Regions from separate parts of the Cupriavidus sp. KB_39 genome, predicted to be linked through region 4. Evidence: predicted binding sites of a transcription regulator. Region 4 holds the regulator's gene; each other region holds the start of a gene.
The links. The regulator sigma-54, encoded in region 4, starts transcription at its own class of promoters, with help from an activator protein. The targets are predictions, from matches to a motif close to TGGCANGNAANCTGCTTT.
Positions count from the first base shown of each region.

Region 1: AB4Z27_RS18500 (ammonium transporter) is a predicted target of sigma-54. The motif match lies at 3,435-3,452, and genes of this name have one in related genera.
Region 2: AB4Z27_RS01685 (circularly permuted type 2 ATP-grasp protein) is a predicted target of sigma-54. The motif match lies at 2,739-2,756, and genes of this name have one in related genera.
Region 3: AB4Z27_RS25345 (GTP cyclohydrolase II) is a predicted target of sigma-54. The motif match lies at 3,465-3,482, and genes of this name have one in related genera.

Region 1 covers NZ_JBFREV010000024.1:61,635-68,061, reverse strand. Annotated here, with positions in the region: gene AB4Z27_RS18520 (class I adenylate-forming enzyme family protein) at 1-1,561, shown strand, start outside; gene AB4Z27_RS18515 (CreA family protein) at 1,582-2,037, opposite strand; gene AB4Z27_RS18510 (acyl-CoA thioesterase) at 2,061-2,546, opposite strand; gene AB4Z27_RS18505 (HU family DNA-binding protein) at 2,695-2,976, opposite strand; gene AB4Z27_RS18500 (ammonium transporter) at 3,485-4,687, shown strand; gene AB4Z27_RS18495 (mechanosensitive ion channel family protein) at 4,841-5,707, shown strand; gene AB4Z27_RS18490 (Bcr/CflA family multidrug efflux MFS transporter) at 5,708-6,427, opposite strand, start outside.
Region 2 covers NZ_JBFREV010000002.1:75,578-85,583, reverse strand. Annotated here, with positions in the region: gene edd (phosphogluconate dehydratase) at 85-1,971, shown strand; gene AB4Z27_RS01690 (gluconokinase) at 2,160-2,678, shown strand; gene AB4Z27_RS01685 (circularly permuted type 2 ATP-grasp protein) at 2,922-4,397, shown strand; gene AB4Z27_RS01680 (alpha-E domain-containing protein) at 4,433-5,506, shown strand; gene AB4Z27_RS01675 (transglutaminase family protein) at 5,588-6,454, shown strand; gene AB4Z27_RS01670 (peptidase) at 6,607-7,410, shown strand; gene AB4Z27_RS01665 (alpha/beta fold hydrolase) at 7,450-8,268, shown strand; gene AB4Z27_RS01660 (CTP synthase) at 8,444-10,006, shown strand, end outside.
Region 3 covers NZ_JBFREV010000046.1:23,998-31,018, forward strand. Annotated here, with positions in the region: gene AB4Z27_RS25330 (TetR/AcrR family transcriptional regulator) at 1-61, opposite strand, end outside; gene upp (uracil phosphoribosyltransferase) at 61-753, opposite strand; gene AB4Z27_RS25340 (URC4/urg3 family protein) at 856-2,160, opposite strand; gene AB4Z27_RS25345 (GTP cyclohydrolase II) at 2,157-3,395, opposite strand; gene AB4Z27_RS25350 (hypothetical protein) at 3,681-3,977, shown strand; gene AB4Z27_RS25355 (acyltransferase family protein) at 4,003-5,097, opposite strand; gene AB4Z27_RS25360 (hypothetical protein) at 5,315-5,470, shown strand; gene AB4Z27_RS25365 (amino acid ABC transporter substrate-binding protein) at 5,925-6,836, shown strand; gene AB4Z27_RS25370 (amino acid ABC transporter permease) at 7,012-7,021, shown strand, end outside.
Region 4 covers NZ_JBFREV010000014.1:93,821-99,259, reverse strand. Annotated here, with positions in the region: gene AB4Z27_RS13335 (KpsF/GutQ family sugar-phosphate isomerase) at 1-318, shown strand, start outside; gene lptC (LPS export ABC transporter periplasmic protein LptC) at 331-966, shown strand; gene lptA (lipopolysaccharide transport periplasmic protein LptA) at 1,030-1,674, shown strand; gene lptB (LPS export ABC transporter ATP-binding protein) at 1,715-2,515, shown strand; gene AB4Z27_RS13315 (RNA polymerase factor sigma-54) at 2,649-4,130, shown strand; gene hpf (ribosome hibernation-promoting factor, HPF/YfiA family) at 4,181-4,534, shown strand; gene AB4Z27_RS13305 (PTS sugar transporter subunit IIA) at 5,013-5,439, shown strand, end outside.

The sequences.
Region 1 (6,427 bases), on a different contig from region 4:
CGTCGTCTATGAGGACGAGCGCGTCAGCTACCGCGCGTTCGCACTGGCCGCCACGGCGCTGGCGCACCAGCTGATCCGGGACGGCGTACGCAAGGGCGACCGCGTTGCCGTGGCCATGCGCAACCTGCCCGAATGGCCGGTGGCGTTCTTTGGCGCGCTGCTGGCGGGCGCCATCGTCACGCCGCTCAATGCATGGTGGACGGGCGCCGAACTCGAATACGGGCTGGCCGATTCGGGCAGCCGGATCGCCATCGTCGATAACGAGCGGCTCGGCCGCATCCTCGAGCACCTGCCGGCCTGCCCGGCGCTGGAGCGCGTCTATGTGTCGCGACTGCCGGAGAGCGGCGACTTTTCACAAATCACGGGCGACGCCCATATCGCTTCGCTCGAATCGGTGATCGGCCCGTCGTCGGCCTGGAACGGCCTGCCCTCGCAATCGTTGCCGGCCATCCCGCTGGACCCGGACGAGGACGCGACGATCTTCTACACCTCGGGCACTACCGGCAAGCCGAAGGGCGCCGTGGGCTCGCACCGCAACGCCACCTCCGTGGCCGTGGCGGCCCAGTTCAGCCCGCTGCGCAACCTGCTGCGGCGCGGCGAGCCGGTGCCCGAGCCGGATCCGAACGCCCCGCAGAAGGCGGCGCTGCTGGCGGTACCGTTCTTCCATGTCACGGGCTGCATGTCAGTGCTCAATGGCGCACTCGCGACGGGCGGCAAAATCGTGCTGCTGCATCGCTGGGACACGCTCCAGGCCATGGCGCTGATCGAGCGCGAACGCTGCACGGGGGCCGGCGGCGTGCCGACCATCGCCTGGCAGATCATCGAGCATCCCCGGCGCGGCGACTTCGATCTGTCATCGCTGGAGAACATGAACTATGGCGGCGCACCGGCCTCGCCGGAACTGGTGCGGCGCATCAAGGAAGTGTTTCCACACGCGGCTCCCGGCATTGGCTGGGGCATGACGGAGACCTCGGCCACCTTCACCAGCCACAGCGCGGAAGAGTACGTGTTCCGGCCAGACAGCAGCGGCCCGGCCCTGCCCATCGGCGAGATGAAGATCGACGATGGCTTCGGGCGCGCGCTGCCCTTGGGGGAGACCGGCGAGCTGATGGTGCGCGGCGCGAACGTGGTGCACGGCTACTGGAACAAGGCCGAGGCGACGGCCAAGACCTTCGTCGATGGCTGGCTGCACACTGGCGACATCGCCCGGCTGGATGCGGACGGCTTCCTCTATATCGTCGACCGGATGAAGGACATGCTGATCCGCGGCGGCGAGAACATCTACTGCATCGAGGTGGAAAGCGCGCTGTACGCCCATCCGGCCATCATGGATGCGGCGCTGGTCGGCATCCCGCACCGCACGCTGGGCGAGGAGCCCGGTGCGGTGGTGAGCCTGAAGCCGGGCATGGCTGCCACGGAAGCGGAGTTGCAGGATTTCGTGCGGCAGCAGCTGGCGGCGTTCAAGGTGCCAGTGCGGATTATCGTCAGCGGGGAGATGCTGCCGCGCAATCCCAATGGGAAGATTCTGAAATCGAATCTGCGCAAGCTGTTTGAAGCCTGAGGTTGCTGAGGGGCTGAGGCTTACTTGACGGGGATCGGTGTCCCGGCCGGCACCGGTACCGCCGTCACCGCGTTCTGCGGGCTGCCGCTGACGATGCGGTCGGAGTAGGTCAGATAGACCAGCGTGTTGCGCTTGCGGTCCACCGCACGCACCACGTGCAGGGTCTTGAACAGGATCGACATCCGCTCGGAAAACACGTCTTCCTGCGCCTTGACCGGGCCCTTGAAGGTGATGGGGCCCACCTGGCGGCAGGCAATCGACGCTTCCGGCGGGTCTTCGGCCATGCCGAGCGAGCCCTTGATGCCGCCCGTGCGCGCCCGCGAGACGTAGCAGGTGATGCCGTCCACCTGCGGATCGTCATAGGCTTCGATCACCACCTTGTCGGAGCCGGTGACGCGGAAATTCGTGCTGACGCTGCCGATTTCCTCGGCCTGCGTGATGCTGGAGAGCGCCCACAGGCCGGCGACGGCCATCATTCCGATGCGGATGTTCGCCATGGTCAGTCCGCCGAACCCTTGATCTCGTCGTGCCGGCGCTCCATTTCCTGGCGCAGCGCGCGGCGCTGCTGGGCGGCGGCAAAGCGCTGGCGCTCCACCTCGTCACGCGGTTGCAGCGGCGGCACCTCGGCCGGCGCGCCGTTGTCGTCCACGGCGACCATCGTGAAGTAGCAGCTATTGGTATGCCGTACCACCTTGCTGCGAATATTCTCAGTCACCACCTTGATGCCGATTTCCATCGAGCTMCGGCCGGTGTAGTTCACGGCAGACAGGAAGGTGACGAGTTCGCCCACGTGGATCGGCTGGCGGAACATCACCTGGTCCACCGACAGCGTGACCACATAGCGGCCGGCGTAGCGGCTGGCGCAGGCGTAGGCCACCATGTCCAGGTACTTCAGGATGGTGCCCCCGTGCACGTTGCCGGAGAAGTTGGCCATGTCCGGCGTCATCAGCACGGTCATGGAAAGCTGGTGGGACAGATCGTTCATCGCAGAAAATCCAGAAATCGAGCCTGAGGCGCGGGCAGTGTAACCCGACGAGGCGCGCCAATGGGCAAATCCGCGCGTGGACATCATGGCCCAAAAAGAAAAGCGGCCCCGAAGGCCGCTTTCCTTACTTTCAAGAACGCGAACTTGCTTACTTCTTCTTGTTCACGGCGTCCTTGAAACCCTGGCCGGCGGAGAACTTCACCGTCTTGGCGGCCGGGATCTTGATCGTTTCGCCGGTGCGCGGATTGCGGCCGGTACGGGCAGCACGCTTGCCCGAGCTGAAGCTACCAAACCCCACCAGGGTGACCGAGTCCCCCTTGGCCACTGCCTTTTTGATACTGTCCAGCGCGGCGTTCAGCGCGCGCTCGGCGGCGGCGTTGCTGAGTTCTGCTTCCGCGGCGATGGCCGATACCAGTTCACCTTTATTCATGGCTAGATTTCCCTTGTTGGTCGTCGTCACCGGACATCTGCCTGCCGGCAAATTACCGATCGGCGCAGTCTAATCTGCCCTTTGCGCCTTGGGCAATCCCCAGTGGCACCGAAGCAACGAAAACGGCCGGAAAACGTTCTCTGGCAAGACTTAGCGGGGGTTTTACCCCTCTTTTCCCCAAATGGAATCGTCACTTTTTCAGCCCGACACGTATCGTGCGGCGCACATGCACGGGGCCGCGCTTCGTCGGCCMCCCCCCGGGCGAGGACGCACCATTCTGGATCGCACCGCGCGCGCTATACGCCCGTTTTTGGCGCATGGCGATCCATAATGAGGCGTGGCTCGTACGGCGGCGCAGCCGCTGCGCGCAATAGTTGATCCGACAACTCGCCCGGAAACGCCACACCAGTGCGCCACGCACCGCCTCGGCGCTATTTTCCCCATTTTGCATCGCTGTCTGGAACGGATTTTGCATACTCGTGCTCCCATTTTGAGCATTGAGGTAGCAATGGAAAACTGGAAAACGGGCGCCGATGCGATGTTCATCCTGCTCGGCGCCATCCTGGTACTCGCCATGCACGCGGGATTTGCATTCCTGGAACTCGGCACGGTGCGCAAGAAAAACCAGGTGAATGCACTGGTGAAAATCCTTGTTGATTTTGCCGTTTCCACGATTGCTTACTTTTTTGTCGGTTATACGGTGGCGTACGGGGTGCAATTCATGTCCGGTGCCGAAGTCCTGGCACAAAAGAGCGGATATGAACTGGTGAAATTCTTCTTCCTCGCCACATTTGCGGCGGCCATTCCGGCGATTATTTCGGGCGGCATTGCCGAGCGCTCGCGATTCAATCCGCAACTGGTCGCCACATTCATCCTGGTCGGTTTTGTCTACCCGTTCTTCGAAGGCATCGCCTGGAACAACCGCTTCGGCATCCAGGACTGGATCGCCTCGGTTGCGGGCTCGCCGTTTCACGATTTCGCAGGCTCGGTCGTCGTGCATGCCGTGGGCGGCTGGATCGCCCTGCCRGCCGTGTTGCTGCTGGGCGCCCGGCGCGGCCGGTACTCGAAGGACGGCCGCATCAGCGCGCATCCGCCCTCGAACATCCCCTTCCTGGCGCTCGGCGCCTGGGTGCTGGCGGTGGGCTGGTTCGGCTTCAATGTGATGAGCGCCCAGACCGTGGACAAGATCAGCGGCCTGGTGGCCATCAATTCGCTGATGGCGATGGCCGGCGGCACGCTGGCGGCGTGGTGGGCCGGCCGCAACGACCCCGGCTTCGCCTACAACGGCCCGCTGGCCGGGCTGGTGGCCGTGTGCGCCGGCTCGGACCTCATGCATCCGCTCGGCGCGCTGATCACCGGCGCGGTGGCCGGCGTGCTGTTCGTCTATTTGTTTACGCTGGCCCAGAACAAGTGGCATATCGATGACGTGCTGGGCGTCTGGCCGCTGCACGGCTTGTGCGGCGCCTGGGGCGGCATCGCGGCGGGCATCTTCGGCACCCATGCGCTCGGCGGCATGGGCGGGGTGTCGCTGGTCGCGCAGCTGATCGGCACGGCGCTCGGCATCGTCATCGCGCTGGTGGGCGGCACGGTAGTCTACGGTGCACTGAAGAAATTCGTCGGAATACGACTGGATGCCGAAGCCGAGTTCAATGGCGCGGACCTGACCCTGCACCGCATTTCGGCCACCCCGGAGCGCGAGACCAACTGGTAATCCACCCTTGTTGGGACTGGGAGAAAGCGGCCGGACAGCGTTCCGGCCGCTTTGTTATTTGCGCATATCGAACGGCGGATTTTCGCGAAATTATTAACTTGAACTTGCCCGCGACGAGGCCAATAATGCCCTTGCCTAACAGGAGCATGCCCCATGGATACCTCTTCGTTGCAGAGCTTTCGCGAGRTGATCGTCGGTTACGCCACCGTGTTCGGCGTCAAGATCCTGGCCGCGCTGGCCTTCTGGGTGATCGGCCGCTGGCTGATCCATTTCGTCGTCCGGCTGGTCCAGAACTCGCTGGCCCGGCAGAAGGTGGACCCCACGCTGTTGCGCTACGTCGGCTCCATCGTCACCGTCACCCTCAACGTGGTGCTGGTGATCGGTATCCTCGGCTACTTCGGCATCCAGACCACCACCTTCGCGGCGCTGATTGCGGCGGCTGGCGTGGCCATCGGCATGGCGTGGTCGGGGCTGATGGCGAATTTCGCGGCCGGCGCCTTCCTCGTGGTGCTGCGGCCGTTCAAGGTGGGCGATTTCGTGACCATCGGCGGCGTGACCGGCACAGTCAGGGAGATCGGCCTGTTCGCCACCACGCTCGACACGCCGGACAACGTGCTGACCGTAGTCGGCAACAACAAGATCTTCTCGGACACCATCCAGAATTTCACCGCCAATGCCTACCGGCGTGTGGAACTGAAGGCGCAGTTGGCCGGCTCGACCGACGCGATGGCCGCCGTGGCACTGCTCAAGGAGCGCATCGGCGCGATTCCCAACGTCCTGGCGGAACCGCCGGTCGACGTGGAGATCCTCGAATTCACGCTGGTCGGCCCGGTGCTCGCCGTGCGGCCCTACTGCCATAACGATCACTACTGGCAGGTCTATTTCGATACCAACCGCGTGATTCGCGAGAGTTTTGGCCAAGCCGGATTTGCCGCCCCGATGCCGGCGCAGATGGTGGTCATGCAGCCCGCGCCGGCCATGCCGATGGCGCCGGCGACGCCCGCCAACCAGGCCGCCTGATCAGGCGGGCACGGCCGCGCCGGCCCGCCCGTAGCGCCGCAGCAGGACCGCGCTGCAGCCGCACACCGCCATCACCACGGCCAGTGGCAGCGCGGTACCGTCGTGCCATACGCTGACGGCGGCGCCAGCCAGCGTGCCAAATCCGAACTGCAGCGTGCCCATCAGCGCGGACGCGGTGCCCGCGCGATGGCTCTGGTGCGCCAACGCCAGCGCCGACGCATTCGGCGTGATGCACCCCATACCCGCCAGAAAGACGAAGAAGCCGACCAGCAGCACCGGCAGCACGGCCATGCCCGCCAGCGCCGCGACGGCCAGCACCAGGCCGGCCAGCAGCGGCGCGTACAGGGCCATGCCCAGCACGGCGTCGAGCGAGCGCGCACGCACCAGGCGCGTATTGATCTGGGACATCGCGATCAGCCCGAACGCGTTCGCCCCGAACACGAAACCATAGTGCGAGGGGTCGATGCCATGCAACTCGATCAGCACGAACGGCGAACCGGCGATATAGGCGAACATGCCTGCCTGCACGCAGCCGGCCGCCAGCGAGTAGCCCAGGAATTCGCGGTCGCGCAGCAGCTCCCAGTAGTTGCGCAAGACGGTGCCCGGGTGCAGCGTGCGGCGGTGCGCCGGATCGAGCGACTCCTCCATCCGTGCGTGAACGAACCAAAGGATCAGCACGGCCGCGCCACAATGGATCCAGAAAATCGCGCGCCAGCCCAG
Region 2 (10,006 bases), on a different contig from region 4:
GGGAGGCCAAGGCTATAATGTAGAAAATCTACATATCGACGGGCGGTTCTTTGCCCGGCGCTCCCCACGAGGAACATTGTCGCCATGACCCAATCCGTTCACGCCGAGGTGTCGGCCGTTACGCAACGCGTTGTCGAGCGCAGCCGCGCGAGCCGCGCCGCCTATCTGGCGCGCTGCGAGCGGGCACAGCGGGAACTCGGCCCGCTGCGCGGCATGTCGTGCGCGAATCTGGCGCACGGTTACGCCGCGCTGCCGGCCGACGACAAGCTCAAGCTTCGCGTCGAGCACGCCCCGAACCTCGGCATCGTCACCGCGTACAACGACATGCTGTCGGCCCACCAGCCGTACGAGCGGTATCCGAACGTGATTCGCGAGGCGGCGCGAGCGGTGGGTGGCGTGGCCCAGGTGGCGGGCGGCGTGCCGGCGATGTGCGATGGCATCACGCAAGGCAACGCTGGCATGGAGCTGTCGCTGTTCTCGCGCGACGCCATTGCCATGGGTACGGCGGTCGCGCTCTCGCACAACACCTTCGATGCCGCGCTGATGCTCGGCGTGTGCGACAAGATCGTGCCGGGCCTGCTGATGGGGGCGCTCCAGTTCGGCCACCTGCCCATCGTCTTCGTGCCCGCTGGGCCGATGGCGACCGGTCTCTCGAACAAGGAAAAGGCGCGCGTGCGCCAGCTCTACGCCACGGGTCAGGTTGGTCGCGATGTCTTGCTGGAGGCCGAATGCGCCGCCTACCACGGCGCCGGCACCTGCACCTTCTACGGCACGGCCAACAGCAACCAGTTCCTGATGGAAATCATGGGCTTGCACATGCCGGGCTCGGCCTTCGTGCACCCGGACAGCGGACTGCGCGATGCGCTGACGGCGGCCGCGGCACAGCGCGCGCTGGCGCTGATCGCGCGCGGCAACGCGTACACGCCGCTCGCCCAGATCGTGGACGAGCGGGCCATCGTCAACGCCATGGTCGGCCTGCTGGCCACGGGCGGTTCCACGAACCATACGATCCACCTTGTCGCCATGGCGCGTGCCGCCGGCATCGTCATCGACTGGAATGACTTCGACCGCCTGTCGGCGGTCACGCCGCTGCTGGCGCGCGTCTATCCGAACGGCTCGGCCGATGTGAACCACTTCCACGCCGCCGGCGGCGTGGCCTATGTGATTGGCCAACTGCTCGAAGCCGGGTTGCTGCACGAGGACGTCCAGACCGTGATGGGGCAAGGGCTGGCGCGCTACACCGAGGAGCCGGTGATGACCGACGGCGCGCTGCGCTGGCGCGACGGTCCGACCACGAGTGGCGATGCCGCCGTGCTGGCACCGGCGTCGGCGCCGTTCTCGAAGGAGGGCGGGCTGCGCCTGATGGCCGGCAACCTCGGCCGGGGCGTGATCAAGGTGTCGGCCGTGGCCGACGAGCACCGTATCGTGGAGGCCCCGGCCCGCGTGTTCGACTCCCAGGAGGCGCTGCAAGTCGCCTTCGAGGCCGACGAACTGAATCGCGACGTGGTGGCGGTGGTCCGCTTCCAGGGGCCGAACGCCAACGGCATGCCCGAGTTGCACCGCCTCACGCCGGCACTCGGCGCACTGCAGGATGCCGGCCACAAGGTGGCGCTGGTGACCGATGGCCGCATGTCGGGCGCGTCCGGCAAGGTACCGGCGGTGATCCATGTGGGTCCGGAGGCGCTTGTAGGCGGCCCGTTGGCGCGGCTGCGCGATGGCGACCGGATTCGTGTGGATGCCGTAGCCGGCACATTGACCATGGTCGGCGATGCCGCCGCGCACGCCGAATTCGCCGCGCGCATCCCGGCGACCGCGCCGGACGACGATTTTGCGCGCTTCAGCATGGGGCGCGGCCTGTTCGGACTGTTCCGGCGCCATGCCCGGATCGCCGAAGAAGGCGGTAGCGCCCTGGACTTGTCCGAGGCCGACGCCGCGCCCGCTGTCCAAACGGCCGGCGTGGTCGCACAATAGGCGGGCGCCCAACTTGCCCTGCACGCACTTAGTCGTCGTTTAGTCATCGTTTAGTCGTTTTACGATTTTCAGCAATCGCCGCGGCCAGGTATCTCCATGCCGCGGTGCACCTTCGCGCCACGTCTTTCGCGCCCGAAGGCTACCGACAAGGATGGCCCGACCATCCGACCATGATCGACGGAGCAGACATGATCTATATCCTGATGGGCGTTTCCGGCAGCGGGAAAACCACGGTCGGCCAGTTGCTGGCCAGCCAGCTGCATTGCGGCTTCCACGATGCCGACGCCTTCCACAGCGAGGCCAACAAGGCCAAGATGCACAACGGCATTCCGCTGACCGATGAGGACCGCTGGCCCTGGCTGGCCGCGATGCGCGCCGCCATCGACACCGCCCGGGCCGAGGGCCGCACCCACGTTTTCACCTGCTCGGCGCTGCGCCAGACCTACCGCGACCGCCTGACCCCGCCCGACGGCGGTGTGACCTTCGTCTTCATGAAGGGCGACGCCGGCACCATCGGCAGCCGGCTGTCGGCGCGCACGGACCATTTCTTCAACCCGGCGCTGCTGCAAAGCCAGTTCGACACCCTCGAGGAGCCACGCGACGCGCTGGTGCTGGACATCCGCCGCACGCCCGAGGCGCTGGTCCAGGACATCCTGGACAAGTGCCCGCCCGAGTCGGCCGCCTGCTCCGGCAAGCCCGCCGCCTGATCTGAACTGACCTGAAGCCGCCAGCCAGCCCTTGGCGCCGTGCCTTCGGCGGCGCCTGGCTGGCAAGCATCTTGCTAAACCGATTCGCGTGCCGGCGCGCGTGACCCTTGCGGGTTTTGCCGGTGCGGATATGCTGAAAGAGCCAACTCGACAAGGCATCGACAAACGGGCGACCGGGGAGACGGCACGGCACGGTCAGTACGAGGCCGGCGCGGGCGCCCATTTCACGAAGGAGCGGCCATCATGGCGGCGCGGTTTTTCGACGAGATGCTGGAAGGGCGGGAGGACGGAGCAGTGGCGGCCATCGAGGCCGGACAGACGCTGCCGTCAGGGGCGGTCAGGGCCCACTACCGCAATTTTGCGGACTGGATCGGGCGGCAGTCCGGTTCGACGATGGACAACAAACGCGCCGAGGCGGACCTTATCTTCCGGCGCGTGGGCATTACCTTTGCCGTCTACGGCGACAAGGACGAGTCGAACAGCGGCACCGAGCGCACGATTCCGTTCGATGTGATTCCGCGCATCTTCCCGGCCAGCGAGTGGGCCACGCTCGAGCGCGGCCTGCGGCAGCGCGTGGCGGCGCTGAACCGGTTCATCCACGATATCTACCACGGCCAGGACATCATCCGCGCCGGCGTGATTCCGCCCGACCAGATCTACAACAACGCCCAATACCGGCCGGAGATGCTCGGCGTGGATGTGCCGCGCGACATTTATGCCCATGTGGCCGGCATCGACGTGGTGCGGGCCGGCGAGGGCGAGTTCTACGTGCTCGAGGACAACCTCCGGGTGCCGTCCGGCGTTTCGTACATGCTGGAAAACCGCAAGATGATGATGCGGTTGTTCCCGGAGCTGTTCGCGCGCAACCGGGTGGCGCCGGTGGCGCACTATCCCGACCTGCTGCTGGACATGCTGCGCAGTGTCTCGCCCCAGAACATCGCCGATCCCACCGTGGTCGTGCTCACGCCGGGCATGTACAACTCGGCGTACTTCGAGCATGCATTCCTGGCTCAACAGATGGGCGTGGAACTGGTGGAGGGCAGCGACCTGTTCGTCGAGGACGAGCACCTCTATATGCGGACCACGCAGGGGCCGCAGCGCATTGACGTGATCTACCGGCGCGTGGATGACGACTTCCTTGATCCCCTCGCATTTCGTCCAGATTCGGCGCTCGGTGCGGCCGGGCTGCTGTCGGTCTACCGGGCCGGCAATGTGACGATCAGCAACGCCATCGGCACGGGCGTGGCCGACGACAAGTCGATTTACCCCTACGTGCCGGACATGATCCGCTTCTATCTGGGCGAGGAGGCCATCCTCAACAACGTGCCGACCTATATGTGCCGGCGCCCGGACGATCTCCAGTTCGTGCTCGACCATATGGCCGACCTCGTGGTCAAGGAAACCCACGGCGCGGGCGGCTACGGCATGCTGGTCGGACCGGCGGCCACGCGCGCCGAGATCGACCAGTTCCGCGAGGTGGTGAAATCGCGCCCCGAGCAGTACATCGCCCAGCCGACGCTGGCGCTGTCCACCTGCCCGACCTATGTGGAGTCGGGCATCGCGCCGCGCCATATCGACCTGCGGCCGTTCGTGCTGTCGGGCAAGGAGGTGCGCATGGTGCCGGGCGGGCTGACCCGCGTGGCGCTGCGCGAAGGGTCATTGGTGGTCAACTCCTCTCAGGGGGGCGGCACCAAGGACACCTGGGTGCTGGAGCGCTGAGCCATGGAACACGCCGATCGCCGGGAGAACCCATCATGTTGAGCCGCACCGCCGACCATCTGTTCTGGATGTCCCGCTATACCGAGCGCGCCGAGAACACCGCGCGCATGCTCGATGTCAATTACCAGACCTCGCTGCTGCCGCAGTCCGCCGAAGTGGCCGAGCAGGGCTGGTGGGCGATGCTCGATATTTCCGAGCTGACCCACGCCTTCGACCACAAGTACGGGCTGCTGCACCGCGACGACGTGATCGACTTCATGGTTCGCGACATGACCAATCCGTCGTCGATCATGAGCTGCCTGCGCGCGGCGCGCGAGAACGCCCGCGCGGTGCGCGGCTCGCTGACCACCGAGGTCTGGGAGACGCTGAACACCACCTGGCTGGATGTGCAGCGCATCATTGCCGAGGGTGAGCTGCGCGACGACCCGTCCCGCTTCTTCGAATGGGTCAAGTTCCGCTCGCATCTGGCGCGTGGCGTGCAGTTCGGCACCATGCTCAAGGACGACGCCTTCCACTTCATGCGGCTCGGCACCTTCCTGGAGCGGGCGGACAACACCGCGCGGATCCTCGATGTCAAGTTCCAGGCCTCCGGCCGGCGCGACGAGGACGATCTCGCTTTCCAGGGCGGCCAATCGCAGAGCCAGAGCCAGGGCGGGGGATTCCGGAGTCAGTCCCAATCCCAGTCCCAGGACGGTAGCGGGCAGTCCCAGAGCCAGTTGCAGAACGATGACCTGAACCGCGAGCAGAACGACTTCTATCACTGGGCAGCCGTGCTGCGCTCGGTGTCCGGCTTCGAGGTGTATCGCAAGATCTATCGCGCCGTGATCACGCCGCAACGCGTGGCGGAGCTGTTGATCCTGCGGCCGGACATGCCGCGCTCGCTGGTGTCGAGCATGGACGAGGTGGTCGCCATTCTCGCGCTGGTGGCCAACCAGCAGTCGTCGGAGACGGAGCGCCAGGCTGGTAAACTCCACGCCGACCTGAAATACGCGCGCATCGACGACATCTTCGCCGTTGGCCTGCACGCCTACCTGACCAGCTTCCTGGAGCGCATTGGCGATCTCGGCAACGGCATCAGCCGGGACTTCCTCGTCCCGCTGGCTGCCTGACGAGGTGCCGGGCACGCCACACCGTTGCCGGATCGGGCGGGTGGCGGGCCGGGCACCGGTCGCCGCGGCGCGTGCCTTATCGTGAAATACAAGATCCACCACAAGACGGTCTACCGTTACACCGAGCCAGTGCGCCGCAGCGTGCACGAACTGCGGCTCGCGCCGCGTTCGGGGCCGCTTCAGTCCGTGCAGGGCTGGACGCTGACCGCACCCGGCAACCTGTCCGAGGCCCGCGACGGCTTTGGCAACATCGTCCATAACTTCACGCTGTCCGGCCCCGCCCAGACGATTTCGATCACGGCGACTGGCGAAGTGGAAGTGATGATTGCGCCGCTAAAAGAAGCGGGGGCGCCCGGCCACCATGGCTTCCACGACCAGCCGGACGCCGGCGAGTCGCGCGTGTCGCCCCTGTACTTTGCCGCCGCCACGCCGCTCACGCAGGCCCCGGCCGCGCTGCGCGCGTTCGCCGCGCCGTTCCTGGCCGCCGGCCACGACGTGCCGGCGTTGCTGGCGCTGGCCGATGGCATCGCGGACCGCGTGCGCTACAGTGCCAACACCACCCACGTCGGTACCAGCGCCGCCGATGCCTTCGCGCTCGGCAGCGGCGTCTGCCAGGACCAGGCGCAGGTGATGGTGGCCGCGTGCCGCGCCTTCGGCATTCCGGCGCGCTATGTCAGTGGTTACTTCTATGACCCGGCCGCCACGTCGATGGCCAGCCACGCCTGGGCCGATGTCTGCCTGGACGCCGCCAGCGCGCTCTGGTGCAGCATCGACGTGACGCACCGTTGCCTGACCGATGGCCGTCACGTACGCCTTGCCGTGGGGCGTGACTACGCCTCGGCTGCACCAATTCGGGGCATTCTGGAGGGCGGGACGGGCGAGACGATGGAAGTCGAGATCGCCATCACCCCGATTCCGCCGATGCCAGCGGTACCGGTCGCTGACTGACCCCACCCCGGGCAGCAATCCTTTCCATCAGACGGCCGTTCGAAGCGACCGATGCCGCCGAGGCGGCTCGCGCCGCGCTAGGGCGCTAGAATGCAAGCTTGCCCCTGAGCGCGCCGCCGAGCCGGCGCGCGGCCAAAACCAACAAGATTCCCATGACGTACTGTGTAGCCATGCGGCTGGATGCCGGCCTGGTATTCCTGTCAGATTCCCGCACCAACGCCGGCGTGGACGCCATTTCCACGGCCCGCAAGATGACCGTGTTCGAAGAGCCGGGCGACCGCGTGATGGTGATGATGACCGCCGGCAACCTCGCGATCAGTCAGTCGGTGCGCCAATGCCTGGCAGAGGGCCGCGACGAGAAGCGCTCGCTGTGGACCGCGCGGGACATGTTCGAGGCCGCTACCATCGTCGGCGACGCCGTGCGCGCCGTGCACAAGCGCGATGCCCATGCGCTGCGCGATGCCGGCATCGAATTCAACGTGAGTCTGGTCTTCGGCGGTCAGATTCGCGGCGAGCGGCCGCGCCTGTTCAATATCTATGCGGCCGGCAACTTCGTCGAATCGACACCGGAAAATTGCTATTTCCAGATTGGCGAGGCCAAGTACGGCAAGCCGATCATCGACCGCGTGGTGTCGCCGTCGCTGCCGCTGGGCGAGGCCGCCAAGTGCGCGCTGATCTCGATGGACTCGACGCTGAAATCGAATATCTCCGTGGGCCTGCCGCTGGACCTGCTGGTCTATGAGGCCGACGCGCTGCGCGTGACTCGCTTCGTCAGTATCGACGAACGCAACGCCTACTTCCGCATGATTCGCGACACGTGGGGCCACCGCCTGCGCCAGGTGTTCGGCGAGATCTGCAACCCCGAGTGGGATGCGGCGGAGCCGGCGGAATTCCCGCTCGCGCGCGATGACGCCGACCGCTGGGGCCAGCCTGTCCGGGCCCGCCGCGAACACTGATCGCCGCTTCCCCGGCATTCCACCCTCCCAAGACGCCGCATGCGCGACATCCTGCTGTTTTCGCACGCCAACGGCTTCCCGGTGCGCACGTATCGGAAGCTGTTCGGTGCACTGGAAGACGATTTCGATATCCGCGCCGTGGAGCGCTACGGCCATGACCCGAAGTACCCGGTCACGCGCGAGTGGCCGCATCTCGTGGAGGAATTGCTAGACGAGCTGGACCGCGCCACGCGTGATGGCACCGAGCGCCCGGTGTGGCTGGTCGGCCATTCGCTGGGCGGCTTCTTGTCCCTGATGGCCGCGCTGCGCCGGCCCGCGCGGGTGCGCGGGGTGGTCATGCTCGACTCGCCGGTGATTGCCGGCTGGCGCGCCGGGCTGCTGCGTTTCTCGCAAATATTCGGCCTCGACGAAAAGCCTGGTCCGGCGGCCGTGACGAAGAACCGCCGCACCCATTGGCCAGACGCCGAGGCAGTGCGTCATCACTTCCTCTCCAAGAAGAATTTCGCGATATGGGATCCGGAGGTCCTGAGCGACTACGCCGAGCATGGCACCGAGCCGACCGGCCACGCTGGCGAGCGGCGGCTGCGCTTCGACCGCGAGGTGGAATACAAGATCTACCGGACCCTGCCGACCAGCCTGGGGCGCAAGGTGTCGCAGGGCGCGCCGGTGCCGGTGGGCTTCGTCGCCGGCACGCGCTCGCGCGAGGTGCGTCAGTGCGGCCTGGGCGCCACGCGCCGGCTGGTGGGCGAGCACCTGCGCTTCATCGAGGGCGGCCATCTTTATCCGATGGAAAAGCCGCTCGAAACCGCCGCGCTGGTGCGTGACCTGATCGGCAAGATCCGGCAGGAATCGCGGTAGACGCCGGTTAGCAGGCGGGCAGGGCGGCGCCCGTGCGGCGCATTGGGCGCAAGGAGGTGCAATGCGGCGCAACCGGGTAGCACCCCGCGGGGTTTCACCCCGGCTGTCACAATTTCCGGGGCCGCGCGGGACGGCCGCTCATGTATAATCCCGATTTCCCCGGCAAGCTCGGTTTATGACCAAATTCGTCTTCGTCACCGGTGGCGTCGTCTCTTCTCTCGGCAAGGGCATCGCTGCTGCTTCGCTCGCGGCCATTCTCGAGTCGCGCGGCCTCAAAGTCACCCTCCTCAAGCTCGATCCCTACATCAACGTCGATCCCGGCACGATGAGCCCCTTCCAGCACGGCGAGGTGTTCGTGACCGAAGATGGCGCGGAAACCGACCTCGACCTGGGCCACTATGAGCGCTTCGTTTCCGCCAAGATGCGGAAATCGAACAACTTCACGACTGGTCAGATCTACGAATCGGTGATCCGCAAGGAACGCCGGGGCGAGTATCTCGGCAAGACCGTGCAGGTCATCCCCCATATCACCAACGAAATCCAGGCATTCGTGGAGCGCGGCGCGGCTGCCTCGCACGAGGGCAAGGCTGACGTGGCGCTGGTGGAAATCGGCGGCACGGTGGGAGATATCGAATCCCTGCCGTTCCTCGAGGCCGCACGCCAGATGAGCCTGCGCATGGGCCGCAACCACTGCGCCTTCGTGCACCTGACGCTGGTGCCGTTCATCGCCAGCGCTGGCGAGCTGAAGACCAAGCCGACCCAGCACTCGGTGCAAAAGCTGCGCGAAATCGGCATTTCGCCGACGGCGCTGCTGTGCCGCGCCGACCGCCCGATTCCGGACGACGAGCGCGCCAAGATCTCGCTGTTCGCCAACATTCCGCAGGAAGCCGTGATCTCGGTCTGGGATGCCGACAGCATCTACAAGATCCCGCAGATGCTCAACGAGCAGGGCCTGGACCGCCTGATCTGCGAGGAACTGCGCCTGGATCCGAAGCCGGCCGACCTGTCGATGTGGCAGAAGCTGGTCAACGCGCAAGAAAACCCCGAGCACGAAATCACGATCGGCATGGTCGGCAAGTACGTCGACCTGACCGAGTCGTACAAGTCGCTGATCGAGGCACTGCGCCACGCCGGCATGCATACCGCCACGCGTGTGAACATCGAGTACATCGATTCCGAGGAACTGGAATCCGGCCATCTGGAAGTGCTCCAGCCGCTGGACGCCATCCTGGTGCCGGGCGGCTTCGGCAAGCGCGGCACGGAAGGCAAGATCCGCGCGATCCAGTACGCCCGCGAGAACAAGGTGCCGTACCTGGGCATCTGCCTGGGCATGCAGCTGGCCGTGATCGAGTTTGCCCGCCACGTGGCGAACATGCCCGATGCCAACTCGACCGAGTTCAACCTCGAGACCGAGCATCCGGTGGTCGCGCTGATCACCGAATGGCTGGACCGCGAAGGCAAGGTCGAGCAGCGCTCGGCCGATTCCGACCTCGGCGGCACGATGCGCCTGGGCGCCCAGCGCGTACCGGTGAAGCCCGGCACCAAAGCCGCCCAGATCTATGGCGAAGAAGTGAACGAGCGCCATCGCCATCGTTACGAAGTCAACAATCACTACGTGCCGCAGCTTGAGGGCGCGGGCATGGTCATTTCGGCCCGTACCCCGACGGAAAACCTGCCGGAGATGATGGAGCTGCCCGAGAGCCTCCACCCGTGGTTCGTCGGCGTGCAGTTCCACCCG
Region 3 (7,021 bases), on a different contig from region 4:
CGTTCTCCTGTCGAATGCGGCCCGCCGCTTCGCGGGCGGCGGGCGCGACCAGCGCGTCCATTACTTCGTGCCGTAGAGCCGGTCGCCGGCGTCGCCGAGGCCCGGCACGATGTAGCCGTGCTCGTTGAGCTGCTCGTCGATGGCCGCCGTGACGATCGCCACGTCCGGGTGCGCCGCGCGCAGCGCCTGGAGCCCCGGGCGGGAGGCAATCAGGCAGACATACTTCATGGTCGTCACGCCGGCCTCCTTGAGCCGGTTCAGTGCCGCGATGGCGGAGTTGCCCGTGGCCAGCATCGGGTCCACCACGATCACCATGCGCTCGTGGATGTCTTCCGGCATCTTGAAGTAGTACTCGATGGGCTCCAGCGTCTCGGGGTCGCGGTAGAGCCCGATATGGCCAACGCGCGCGGCGGGCAGCAGGTCCAGCATGCCGTCCAGGAAGCCGTTGCCGGCGCGCAGGATCGACACCAGACAGAGCTTCTTGCCCGACAGCACCGGCGACACCATCGGCGCGATCGGCGTCTTGATGGCGATGGTCTCCATCGCCAGGTCGCGCGTGGCCTCGTAGGTCAACAGTTGGCTGATCTCTCGCACCAGACGGCGGAAGTTATCGGTAGTCGTTTCCTCGCTGCGCGCGAGCGTGACCTTGTGCTGCACCAGCGGGTGATTGACCACCATCACCATGGCTGACGGCGACGTCTCTGTATCGGCAATGGCTTGCGCGGCCGTAGGCACGGCGGACAGGTCATTCATGGTGCGCTCCTTGGGTCGACTCGCTGGTTTCATCAGGCACGACGGGCCACTGGCCCGCCGCGCCCGGCTGCCTGCAAAAACGTGGGTGGTAAAAGGCTCTCGTCAGAACACCGTGCCGTCGCTCTGGATCGCGAACGGGGGCGTGCCGCCCGGCCTGCGCTGCGCGGCAATGCGCCGGCCCGCGGCCCAGGTGCCGCCCTCCAGCACCCGCGCCAGCGGAAAATCCTCCTGGGTGACGCCCAGCGCCTGCCGCACCCCTTCGGCCACGAGGTCGAGCCCGGTCACGGTCAGCGCGCGCCATTCCACGATCACCGGCTCATCCACCGTGTGCGTGCCCGCCGCGAAATCGGGGTTGCGCGGCACCATCAGCTCGAAATCGAACAGCAGGCCGCCGTTGCGGTACTCGGGCAGGCCGGTCAGGGCGTCCAGCCCGGTGACGGTGAGACCGGCGTCCTCGAGCGGCTCCAGCAGCGAATAGGTCAGCCACTGGGTGAGCTTGTGAAACGGCACCAGCCCGTCGGGCGCGGCTTCATGGTGCCAGCAGTCGCCCAGCGAGATGCCATCGAGCTGCACGCGGCCCGGCCAGACCGGCCCGAGCGCCACCAGCAGCGTGCGCAGCACGAAGCTGGCCTCGATGCGGCCATCGACGGCATGTTTGGCGAAGTAGTCGTACAGATTGCCGAGCCGGGCCGGCGTGCCGAAGACGGCCGGGGTGGCTTGCACCACCTCCCCCAGCCGGCGCAGCAGGCCGGCGCGGCCTTCCAGCCCCACCAGCGGGTTGTGCGCGGCCACCTGGAAAGCGGTGGCGATGGTCGAGGCGTCCATGCGCGCCAGCCGCTCGCCATCGGCACGCAAGGGGTCGCCATGCTCGGCGGAGAAGCCGCCGCGCGCGAAGAGATCGAAGCTGGCCACGCCGAGCCCCTCGGAGCGGGTCAGCATCAGGTCGCTGGCCGGATCGCGGTAGCGCCAGTCAGCGCCGGCACCGGCATCGAGCAGTACGCTCGGGATGACCAGGTCGATGCCGATGCGCGCGCGTTCCTCGCAATGATCGGCGCCGGACATGCCCGCCCGCTCGCACAGGATCTGCCAGCGGTCGAGCTTTTCCTCGCCCGGACCGCCGCTCTCGAAATGGCGCCAGCGGCTGTGATACGGCACCTTGAGGTCGCGGTAGCGGCGCCGGATGGTGGCCGCCACGTAGTCCGCCACGGCGTGCACCCGGTCTGGATGCCAAGTAAAGAGCGCAGAGTCGCCCGCCGCCACGTATTCCGTCACAATGGCGCACCGGCTGCGCACAGCCTCCGCGCTCAACAGCGCCGAGGCGGGATGGTCCGGCGGCACCGGGGTGTGCCAGCCGCTGCCATCGCCATCGATCCGTGCGTCCTGCCCTCCTTCGGAATGCTGGTTCATTCGTTCAACCCCCTGCCCTTTGCCAGGGCGAGTTCGTCGGCGTCCGGCGGCGTGTACCGCGTGAAGTACCCCGCCGCCACCTTTGCATCGATTTCCACGCGCGCGTCGGCCGGGATCAGCGCCTCGGGAATGGCCACCTGCTCCACCACCTCGATGCCCTGCGCGGTCAGCGCGCCATGTTTCATATTGCTCATGGACGCCCAGCGGTCGATCCGCCGGATGCCCAGCCAGTGGAAGACGTCGGGCATCAGTTCCTGGAACCGCATGTCCTGCACGCCCGCCACGCATTCRGTCCGCGCGAAGTAGGTTTCGGCGCGGTCGCCGCCCACCTGGCGCTTGCGCGCGTTGTAGACCAGGAACTTGGTCACCTCGCCCAACGCGCGGCCCTCCTTTCGGTTATAGACCACCAGGCCTACGCCGCCCTGCTGCGCCATCTCGATACAGACCTCGATGCCGTGCGCCAGATAGGGCCGGCACGTGCAGATGTCGGAGCCGAACACATCCGAGCCATTGCATTCGTCGTGCACGCGGCAGGCCACGCGGGTCTCCGGCTGGCCCAGCTTGGCCACATCGCCGAAGAAATAGAGCGTCATGCCACCGATGGGGGGGAGGAAGACCTTGAGGTCGGGCCGCGTGACGAGTTCCGGGAACATGCCGCCGGTCTGCTCGAACAGGCTGCGCCGCAGGATGCTTTCCTTGATATTGAAGCGCCGCGCCAGGCCCGGCAGGTACCAGACCGGGTCCACGGCGGCCTTGGTCACGCGCACATCGCCATTGGGATAGAGGATCTCGCCATCGGGCACCAGCCGGCCAGCGGCGATGGCCGCCGTCAGCTCCGGCATATTGATATGGGCGCGCGTGACGGCGATGGTCGGGCGGATGTCCACGCCGGCGGCGATGCGGTCTGCGAAGACGGTGGAGACGAGGTGGCCCCAGGGGTCGAGCGAGACGATCTTGTCCGGATCGCCCCACTGGGCATGGGGCCCGATGGACTCGGCCGGCGCSGTGTCGGTCAGGTCCGGCCGATGCGCGCGCTGCAGGCTGCCCGAGGCCACCGCCAGCGCGCGATAGATCGCATAGGCCCCGGCGTGGGTGCCGATCACGTTGCGGCGCGTGAGGTCCGTGAGGCTGGCGATGACCGGTCCCCGCTCGGCCGCCGTGGGGGCGCCCCAGTGGATCGGCTCGGCCGGCTTGTCGCGGCGCGCGTGCGAGGTCAGGACGATGTGATCGGACATGACAGCCTCTTCCCCGGATGCCCCGGTATCTGGAATCCTGACCAAATGGTCAGGTTTGTATCTCCATACTAGGCAACGTTCGTGCCATCGCCCAAGTGGGGTTGTTACGGTAGGTGTGGCGCCGAACGCACCGTGGCAGTGCGTTGCCCGCGCCAAGGCGAGGCGGTGGGCACCATCAGGGCGATGGGGTCAATTTAGGACTTCGGCTATGTCGAGGTCGACAGGCATTTTCCATACTGGCTGCATCGCGCCCCAGACGGGGCCAGCCACAGCATGGAGAACATCATGAAACTACTATCCGCCTTAGCGGCAGTCGCCGCATCCCTCAGCGTGTTGGCGCCTGTGGCGGCGCAGGCCGCGGGGACATCGGCCAGCCTGCTGCCCGCCTCCTGCGTGACGGTGTCGGCGCAGGCCGGCGAGGCCCAGCGGGCACCCGGGCCGCGCGTGCGATGTGTGCTGCCGTCCGGCAAGGTGTCGGGCATGGTGCCCGTGGGAGGGATGTCGCACGGGGCGCCCGCGGACTGGCGCCGGGTCATCGAGGACCCGGCCGCGCGCAAGGCGCTGGTGCCGACATACAGCTGAGAGCGCTAAGGCGCAAAGGCCCGGATCAGGCCTCGGAAGTGACCGACTTGTCACGCGCCGGCCAGATCGCCTCGCGCAACACATGGAGGACATCGACCGATTCCACATAGCGATGGAACACCGCCCCGGCCAGATTGCTGGCGACCCAGGCGGCCCCCATGCCCAGTGCGTTGAGCACGGGCTGCCCCGGCGCCAGGTGCGAGACCGCCGCATTGACTACCAGGCAAACCGGAAAGTGGACCAGGAAGACCGAATAGGAAATCTTGCCGAAATAGGCCGAGAGATCCGCCAGACGGCCGCCGGGCCAGCGCTCCAGCCAGTCCCCGCGCCGGGAGATGGCCAGCAGCAGCGCCGTGGCCAGCGCCACCGCGATGCGCAGCCGGAAGTCCACCACCAGCGCCGCCACGCCCAGCGAGGCCAGCAGGATCAGCGCCATCGGCGAGCGCCCCGGGTTCGACACCCAGTAGGCCAGCGTGCCCATGCCATAGGCACCAAAGAAATAGATCGCCCAGATATCCCAGCTGGCGTCGCGGTTGAACCAGAACAGCGACGCCACGGCCAGCGCACCCACCAGCGCCATGCCCCACGGCAGGCGCCGACGCGGCGCCGCGCGCGCCACCCACAGCACCATCACGAGCAAGGCGAACAGTTGCAGGTCGATGGCGATATACCAGACGCCGGCGGACAGCGCGTCCACATCGAGAATGTTGTGCAGCAGGAGCAGATGCGCGACGAACTGCGCCAAGTGCGGGGCGGCCGGAATGGAGTCATGCGTCATCCAGGTGCGCGCCAGCGCAGCCCCGGCAATCGCCACGAGAATGGCAACGGCAAACGGCACCACCAGCTTCTGATAACGGCGCCAGATGGTCCCCAGCGGATTCGCGGCCGTCAGAATCCCGCCCGGCGCCAGGCTGCGCGCGGCCAGGAAACCACTGACAACAAGAAAGACCTGCACGGCAATGCGCGCATAGTCGGCCAGCCAGCCAATCAGCCCCGGGGCAAGGGCGTGCGCGGCATCGGACATCGGCCCGTAGAAGGCCAGATGGTGCAACACGATCAGCTGTGAGCTGACCGCCTTCAGCGCGTCAATGCACGCCAAACGAGAAGGACGGGTGCCCATTTGTTATGAGAACGATACAAAGGTGCGGGATTGTACCTTGTTGGTGCAGGGACGGATGGGGGTCAAAGGTTACGGATGTAACAAGGATAGGTGGGATGGCGCGCCGGCCACGATGAAAGTCAAACCATGCCCAATTCTTGGGCGCGTCTGATAGACCTCTCAGACAATGCGCGGGTAGAACGTCTGCTGGTTCAACCCTAGTCATACAGACCAGCGCATGGAAAACGAAATCAAAAACAATCATTTTCTGCGGCGGGACCTCGAAGATCTCGTTCGCGAAGATTCGGTTATCGGCTTTTTGGCACGACGCCGACGCCACGGGAAATCATCGAACTTCTGGATCTCGAAGGAACTGTCCGGCGCATCGAAATAAGGAGTTTATGTATTATGCAAAAGACATGGAATTACAGGTTCGTTATTAAAATAATCGCTGGCATCATTCTCGCCTTCATCGTCGTTATTATGCCTGCAGATATCTGGGACGCATGGACTGTCCCTCATGAATACCCCTTTGGAGAGGAAGGCCCAGCCGCTTCGATGTGGGCTTATCGGTCCCAGCAGAATTATCTGATATCAAGCATCTCACTCTGGACCACCAGCACCCTCGCCCTCTGGTCCCTGCTTGCCAGGCGCGCCCGAATGCGGACCCGCGTCCTGTGTGCGCTCCCGTTTGTGGTGGTCTGGGCGTTGATGGCCTGCGACGGCTTCCGACTGACGTAGCGCGGCCCATTCCCCAAAACCGGGCATTTGCTTATGACGAGAATATCCTTCCTGCGCCGCAGGCCCGGGGTATACCCTTGCCGCTTTCGTCAGCACCCTCGGATCCCATGTCGCCGTTTGCCTCGTTTTCGTCCCTGCAACGCCTGATTGCCGCTGCTGCCCTGCTCGCCGGGGTAGTGGCGCCTGCTCTCGCCCATGCCGATAGCCCGGTTCTCAACAAGATTCGCGAGACGGGCACGATTACGCTCGGCTATCGGGAATCGGCGTTGCCGTTTTCGTTTGCCGACGACAAGGGCCAGCCGGCCGGGTATGCGGTGGATCTCTGCCTGCGTGCCGCCGAGGCCGCCCGCGTCAAGGCCGGGTTGAAGGAGATCAAGGTGCGCTGGCTGCCGCTGACGCCGCAGAACCGCATTCCGGCCGTCGTCAATGGGCTGGTCGAGCTCGATTGCGCGCCCAATACCAATACGCTGGAGCGCCAGAAGCAGGTGGCGTTCAGCGTTTCGCACTATGTATCCACGGTGCGGATGCTGGTACGGGCCGATTCGGGTATCAAGTCGCTCGAGGATCTGCGTGGCAAGACCGTGGTGACCAGCGCCGGCTCCACCGGCGACCGCCACGTGCGACGCCTGAAGGCCGACTATGGCTATCGGGACGTCTACGCCAAGGATCATGGCGAGTCGTTCCTGCTGCTGGAGACGGGCCGCGCCCAGGCCTTCGTCATGGACGATGTGCTGCTGGCCGGGCTGCGCGCCAAGTCGAAGGATCCGTCGCAGTTCGTGATTGTCGGCCCGGCGCTGTCGGTGGAGCAGAACGCGCTGATGATGTCCAAGGCGGACCCGGAGTGGAAGCGGCTGGTCGATCAGGCGCTGGCGGGCACCTTCGCCACGCCGGACGTGGTCGCGCTGCAAAAGCGCTGGTTCCAGCAGCCGATTGGCACGCGTGGCACCAACCTCGCGCTGGCGCCCTCCGCCGAGGTCACACAGGCCTGGAAGCACCCCTCTGACGCCGTGACCGAATAAGCACTTTTCGGCATCCATCTCGGGGCGGCACGCGGCTGCCGCCCCCGGAAAACCCCTGAGTTGACGGCTTCACCGGCCTTGGACACACTGGCCCGAGCGGGCTGACATGCTGTTTACTGGCCGGTAAGCCCGCACAACGCGAACCGCCGGAAGGCGGCACCACTCAGGAGATCCCATGAACAAGA
Region 4 (5,439 bases):
CTGGCCCAGGCGCTGATGGAAATCACCCGCAAGGGCCTGGCCATGACGGCCGTGGTGGACCCGGACGGCCACGCCATCGGCGTGTTCACCGACGGCGACCTGCGCCGCCTGCTGGAAACCCCGCGCGACTGGCGCACCGTGCCCATCGGCGAGGTCATGCACCGTAACCCCCACGTGGTGAACCAGGACCAGCTGGCCGTGGAAGCGGTGCAGATCATGGAAGCGAACCGCATCAACCAGCTGCTGGTGGTCGATGGCGACGGCAAGCTCGTGGGCGCGCTCCACATCCATGACCTGACCCGCGCCAAGGTCATCTGAGCGGGGCCGGCGATGCGCGACTTCTTCGGCAGGATCTCCGGTCTGGTCATGCGGCTGCTGCCGCTGCTGCTAATGGCGATGGTCGCCGGCAGCACGTTCTGGCTGGTGCAGATCAACTCGCCCCATGAGGACGAGGCCGCCCAGAACCGCGCCAAGCGCCATGAGGCGGACTACTACATGGACCGCTTCTCGGCCACGGAACTGGACACGACCGGCGCCACCAAGATGCGCTTCACCGGCGTGAAGATGATCCATTTCGAGGACGACCAGACCTACGAGGTGACCACGCCGGCCATGCGCGCCTACCAGCCGGACCGCCCCCCGGTCACGGTCAACGCGGACCGGGGCGTGATGAACTCGGAGGGCTCGGTCATCGACCTGTACGGCAATGCCTTCCTGGTACGGCAACCCGGCGTGGATCCGTCGAAGGACCCGCGCATGACCGCTGCATCGCAATATTTCCAGTTGCTGGTCAATGACGACATCGTCAAGACCGATAAAGCGGTACAACTCACGCGCGGCCCGTCGGTGATGACGGCCAACGGACTGGTCTTCAACAATGTCACGCGCGAAGTACAATTGCTCGGCAACGTACGCGGCACCATCGTCATGAATCCGCCGTCGGGGCAGGCCCGGACCACGCAGTAAGCACAACAACACGCACGCCAGGCGCCGGCAACGGATCGCCCGTCATTCTCTCAGCTGACCAACATGACCCCATCCCTGACGACGTTGTCCTGTCGCCGCATCGTGCCCGCCCTGGCGGTGGCAATCGCCGCGCTCGGCGCGACCCTGGCCCAGCCGGCCCTGGCGGAGCGTGCCGACAAGGACAAGCCGCTGGTGCTGGAGGCCAACAACGCCAGCTATGACGACGTGAAGCAGATCTATACGCTGACCGGCAACGTCGTGCTGACCAAGGGCACGATGGTGCTGAAGTCGGACGCCGCGCAGATCCGCACCGACCCCGAGGGCTACCAGTACGCGGTGGCCACGGCCAATCCGGGACGCCAGGCGTATATCCGCCAGAAGCGCGACGGCGTGGACGAATACATCGATGGCTGGGGCGACCGCATCGAGTACGACGGCAAGCAGGAAATGTCGAAGCTGATCGGTCATGCCCGCGCGGCGCGCATCGCCGGCGCGAAGACCGTCGACGAGATCCGCGGCGCCGTGATCACCTACGACAGCCGCAACGAGTACTACACGGCTGCCGGCGGCGACAACAACACCTCCACCGGCAACCCGTCCGGCCGCGTGCGCGCCGTGCTCTCGCCGCGCGCGGACCCGGCCAGCGGCGCCGCCGCGCCGCCACCGCCGCTGGAACTGAAGCCGGCGCCCGCGCCCGGCAAGCCCTGAACCCCGGACGCGCCCGCCGCGTCACGCATGCATTGACCTGATGAACGACTCCGCCACGCTCGCCCCGAACGCCTCCGCAGCCCCGTCGGCCGCCCGTACCGACAGCAGCACGCTGGTCGTGCGCCACCTGAAGAAGCGCTACGGTTCGCGCACCGTGGTCAAGGACGTCTCGCTGGACGTGAAGAGCGGCGAGGTGGTCGGCCTGCTCGGTCCGAACGGCGCCGGCAAGACCACGTCGTTCTACATGATCGTGGGCCTGGTGGCACTGGATGAGGGCGACATCGTGCTGGACGACCAGCACATCAGCGGCCTGCCGATCCACGAGCGCGCCCGCATGGGCCTGTCCTACCTGCCGCAGGAGGCCTCGGTCTTCCGCAAGCTCAACGTCGAGGAAAACATCCGCGCCGTGCTCGAGTTGCAATTGGAGAAGGGCAAGCCGCTGCCGAAGGCCGAGATCGAACGCCGCCTGGATTCGCTGCTGGACGACCTGCAGATCGCCCATCTGCGCAACAACCCGGCGCTGTCGCTCTCCGGCGGCGAGCGCCGCCGCGTGGAAATTGCCCGGGCGCTGGCCTCCGCGCCGCGCTTCATCCTGCTGGACGAGCCGTTCGCCGGCGTGGACCCCATCGCCGTGGGCGAAATCCAGCGCATCGTGAGCTTCCTGAAGGCGCGCAACATCGGCGTGCTGATCACCGACCACAACGTGCGCGAGACGCTCGGCATCTGCGACCACGCCTACATCATCAGCGAAGGCACGGTGCTGGCCGCCGGCCAGCCTGAGGAAATCATCGCCAACGAGTCCGTGCGACGCGTGTACCTGGGCGAAAATTTCCGCATGTGACCCATCGGCCGCCGCGTGCGGCCGCGCTTCTCCCGGCCTCCACGGCGACAGCCGGGGTCGATCAGGAAGTCAGAGCGATAGGCGATAGCAATTTCCGTTCCATAGTCGGAAGGATGCGCATAGAATAGGTCGCATGAAACCGTCGCTTCAGCTTCGTCTCTCGCAACATCTGGCATTGACCCCGCAGCTGCAACAGTCGATTCGATTGTTGCAGCTCTCGACGCTTGAACTCCAGCAGGAAGTGGAACAGGCGCTGACCGAAAATCCCCTGCTCGAACGCGAAAACGACTGGATCGAAAGCCCGTTGCGGGTAGCCGCCGATGGCTCGGTCAACCTCCAGAGCGCCCCCGCGCCGGCCTCCTCCGAGCCTCAGCCCAACGGCGACGCGCGCACCGATGGCGCGTCCGGCGGTGAGGACGACAACTACAACGACAACGGCAGCGAGGACTACGGCAGRGACTGGAGCCTCGACGACTTCGCCCGCCGCCCCCAGGGCGACGAGGACGAAAAGTCGCCGATGCAGTTGCGCGATGCCGAGCCCACGCTGCGCGAGCACCTGATGGGGCAGTTGGCCCCGCTGAAGATCTCGGTGCGCGACAAGGGCCTGGCCATCTTCCTGATCGAATCGCTCGACGATGACGGCTACCTGAGCGCCTCGCTCGAGGAAATCTGCACCGAACTGCCCGAGGAACTCGAATTCGAGATCGACGAAGTCCACGCGATCCTGACCCTGCTGCAGAGCTTCGACCCGCCCGGCGTGGGCGCGCGCAATGCCGCGGAGTGCCTCAGCCTGCAATTGCGTCGCCTGAAGCACTCCCATCGTGAGCTGGCGCTGACCATCGTCAATCATCATCTGGAACTGCTGGCCGTGCGCGACTACACGCGGCTAAAGAAAGCGCTCCAGGTGGACGAAATAGCACTGAAGGCGGCACACGAACTGATTCGCTCGCTGGCGCCGTATCCGGGGCACGCGTTCAACCGTCCCGAGGCCGACTTCGTGGTGCCCGACGTGTTCGTGCGCAAGAGCGGCAGCGGGTGGATCGCGGCGCTCAATCCGGATGTCATGCCACGGCTGCGCATCAACGACATGTATGCGCAGATCCTGCGCGGCGCGAAGGGCGAAACGGGGACGGCAGGCCTGCAGCAGAAGCTTCAGGAGGCGCGGTGGCTTATCAAGAACATCCAGCAACGATTCGATACGATCCTGCGTGTTTCGCAGGCAATTGTGGAACGTCAAAAGAACTTTTTCACGCATGGCGAAATCGCGATGCGCCCCTTGGTTTTGCGGGAAATAGCCGATACACTCGGTTTACATGAGTCGACCATTTCCCGGGTCACCACGAATAAGTACATGGCCACGCCCATGGGTACTTTCGAGTTGAAGTACTTCTTTGGGAGCCACGTCTCTACGGAGACTGGCGGCGCGGCCTCCTCCACGGCAATCCGCGCGCTGATCAAGCAACTGATAGGAGCCGAAGACCCCAGGAATCCTCTTTCCGACAGCCGGATCGCCGAACTGCTGGGTGAGCAAGGCTTCGTGGTCGCACGCCGCACGGTGGCGAAATACCGCGAAGCGCTCAAGATCCCCGCAGTCAATCTCCGCAAGACTTTGTAGCCGAGCCGCAACCGCCTGCCTGGTGCGGCTCTTTCAGAAGGAGAAGCGCTATGAACTTCAAGATCAGTGGACACCACCTCGACATCACGCCCCCGCTGCGTGAGTATGTGGAAACGAAACTGGAGCGAATTGTCAGGCATTTCGATCAGGTCATCGGCGTGAGCGTGCTGCTATCGGTGGACAACCACAAGGAGAAGGACCGGCGCCAGTACGCGGAAATCAATCTGCATCTGAAGGGGAAGGACATCTTCGTCGAAGCGCATCATGAAGATCTGTATGCGGCGATCGACTGTCTGGTCGACAAGCTCGACCGCCAGGTCATCCGCTACAAGGACCGCGTACAGGGCCACGATCGCGAGGCGGTGAAGTACCAGATGGCCGCCCAGCAACTGACGCAGCAGTAGAGACCTGCAGGCAACCGAAAACAGAGCGGTTGCCGACCCTGCAGAGGACTGAAAAGAAGAGCTCAAGCCGCGCAATCAGCGCGGCTTTTTTGATGGGCGCGCGCCATGGCGGTGACGGTGCGGGCACCTGGAATGTTTCGTTACCTTATTGCCACGCCGGAGGGCGACCCGGGGCCCCCGGGAGCGGTCAAAATGGGAACAAGTGTTCGCAAGCCGCCCGCCTCGGTGTATGCTCCGCCATACAAATAACGACAGGACGGCCCCGGGACACCCCGGGTGGGCAAGCCGGCCGGCACGTCGTGGCACCGCCGCGACCCCGGCGCTGCATCGCAAAATCGCGGTGGAGCCCTGCTCTATAATGGCCGGACGCTCCAATGCGGGCGTCCCAGACAAGATCTCGGTACCCAAGTTTCGCCCCGAATCCGGCGGGACGGCCTTCGCGCCCCGGCCCGCTAACCTGACTTCTCGCGCATCGCCCATGAATCGTTTGGCCAAATTGCTGCCACCCGGCAACATCCATCTCGACGTCACCGTCACCAGCAAGAAGCGGGTGTTCGAGCAAGCCGGGCTCCTGTTCGAGAACAACCATGGCGTGGCGCGTGCTACCGTGACCGATAACCTGTTCGCGCGCGAATCGCTGGGTTCCACGGGTCTGGGTGCCGGCGTGGCCATTCCGCATGGCCGCATCAAGGGTCTCAAGCAGCCGCTGGCCGGCTTCATGCGCCTGGCCGAGCCCATTCCGTTCGAATCGCCGGACGGCAAGCCGGTGTCGCTGTTGATCTTCCTGCTCGTGCCGGAACAGGCCACGCAACAACATCTGGAAATCCTGTCGGAAATCGCCCAACTGCTCTCGGACCGCGAGATGCGCGAGGGCCTCGCCACACTGCCCACGTCGGAAGCGGTGC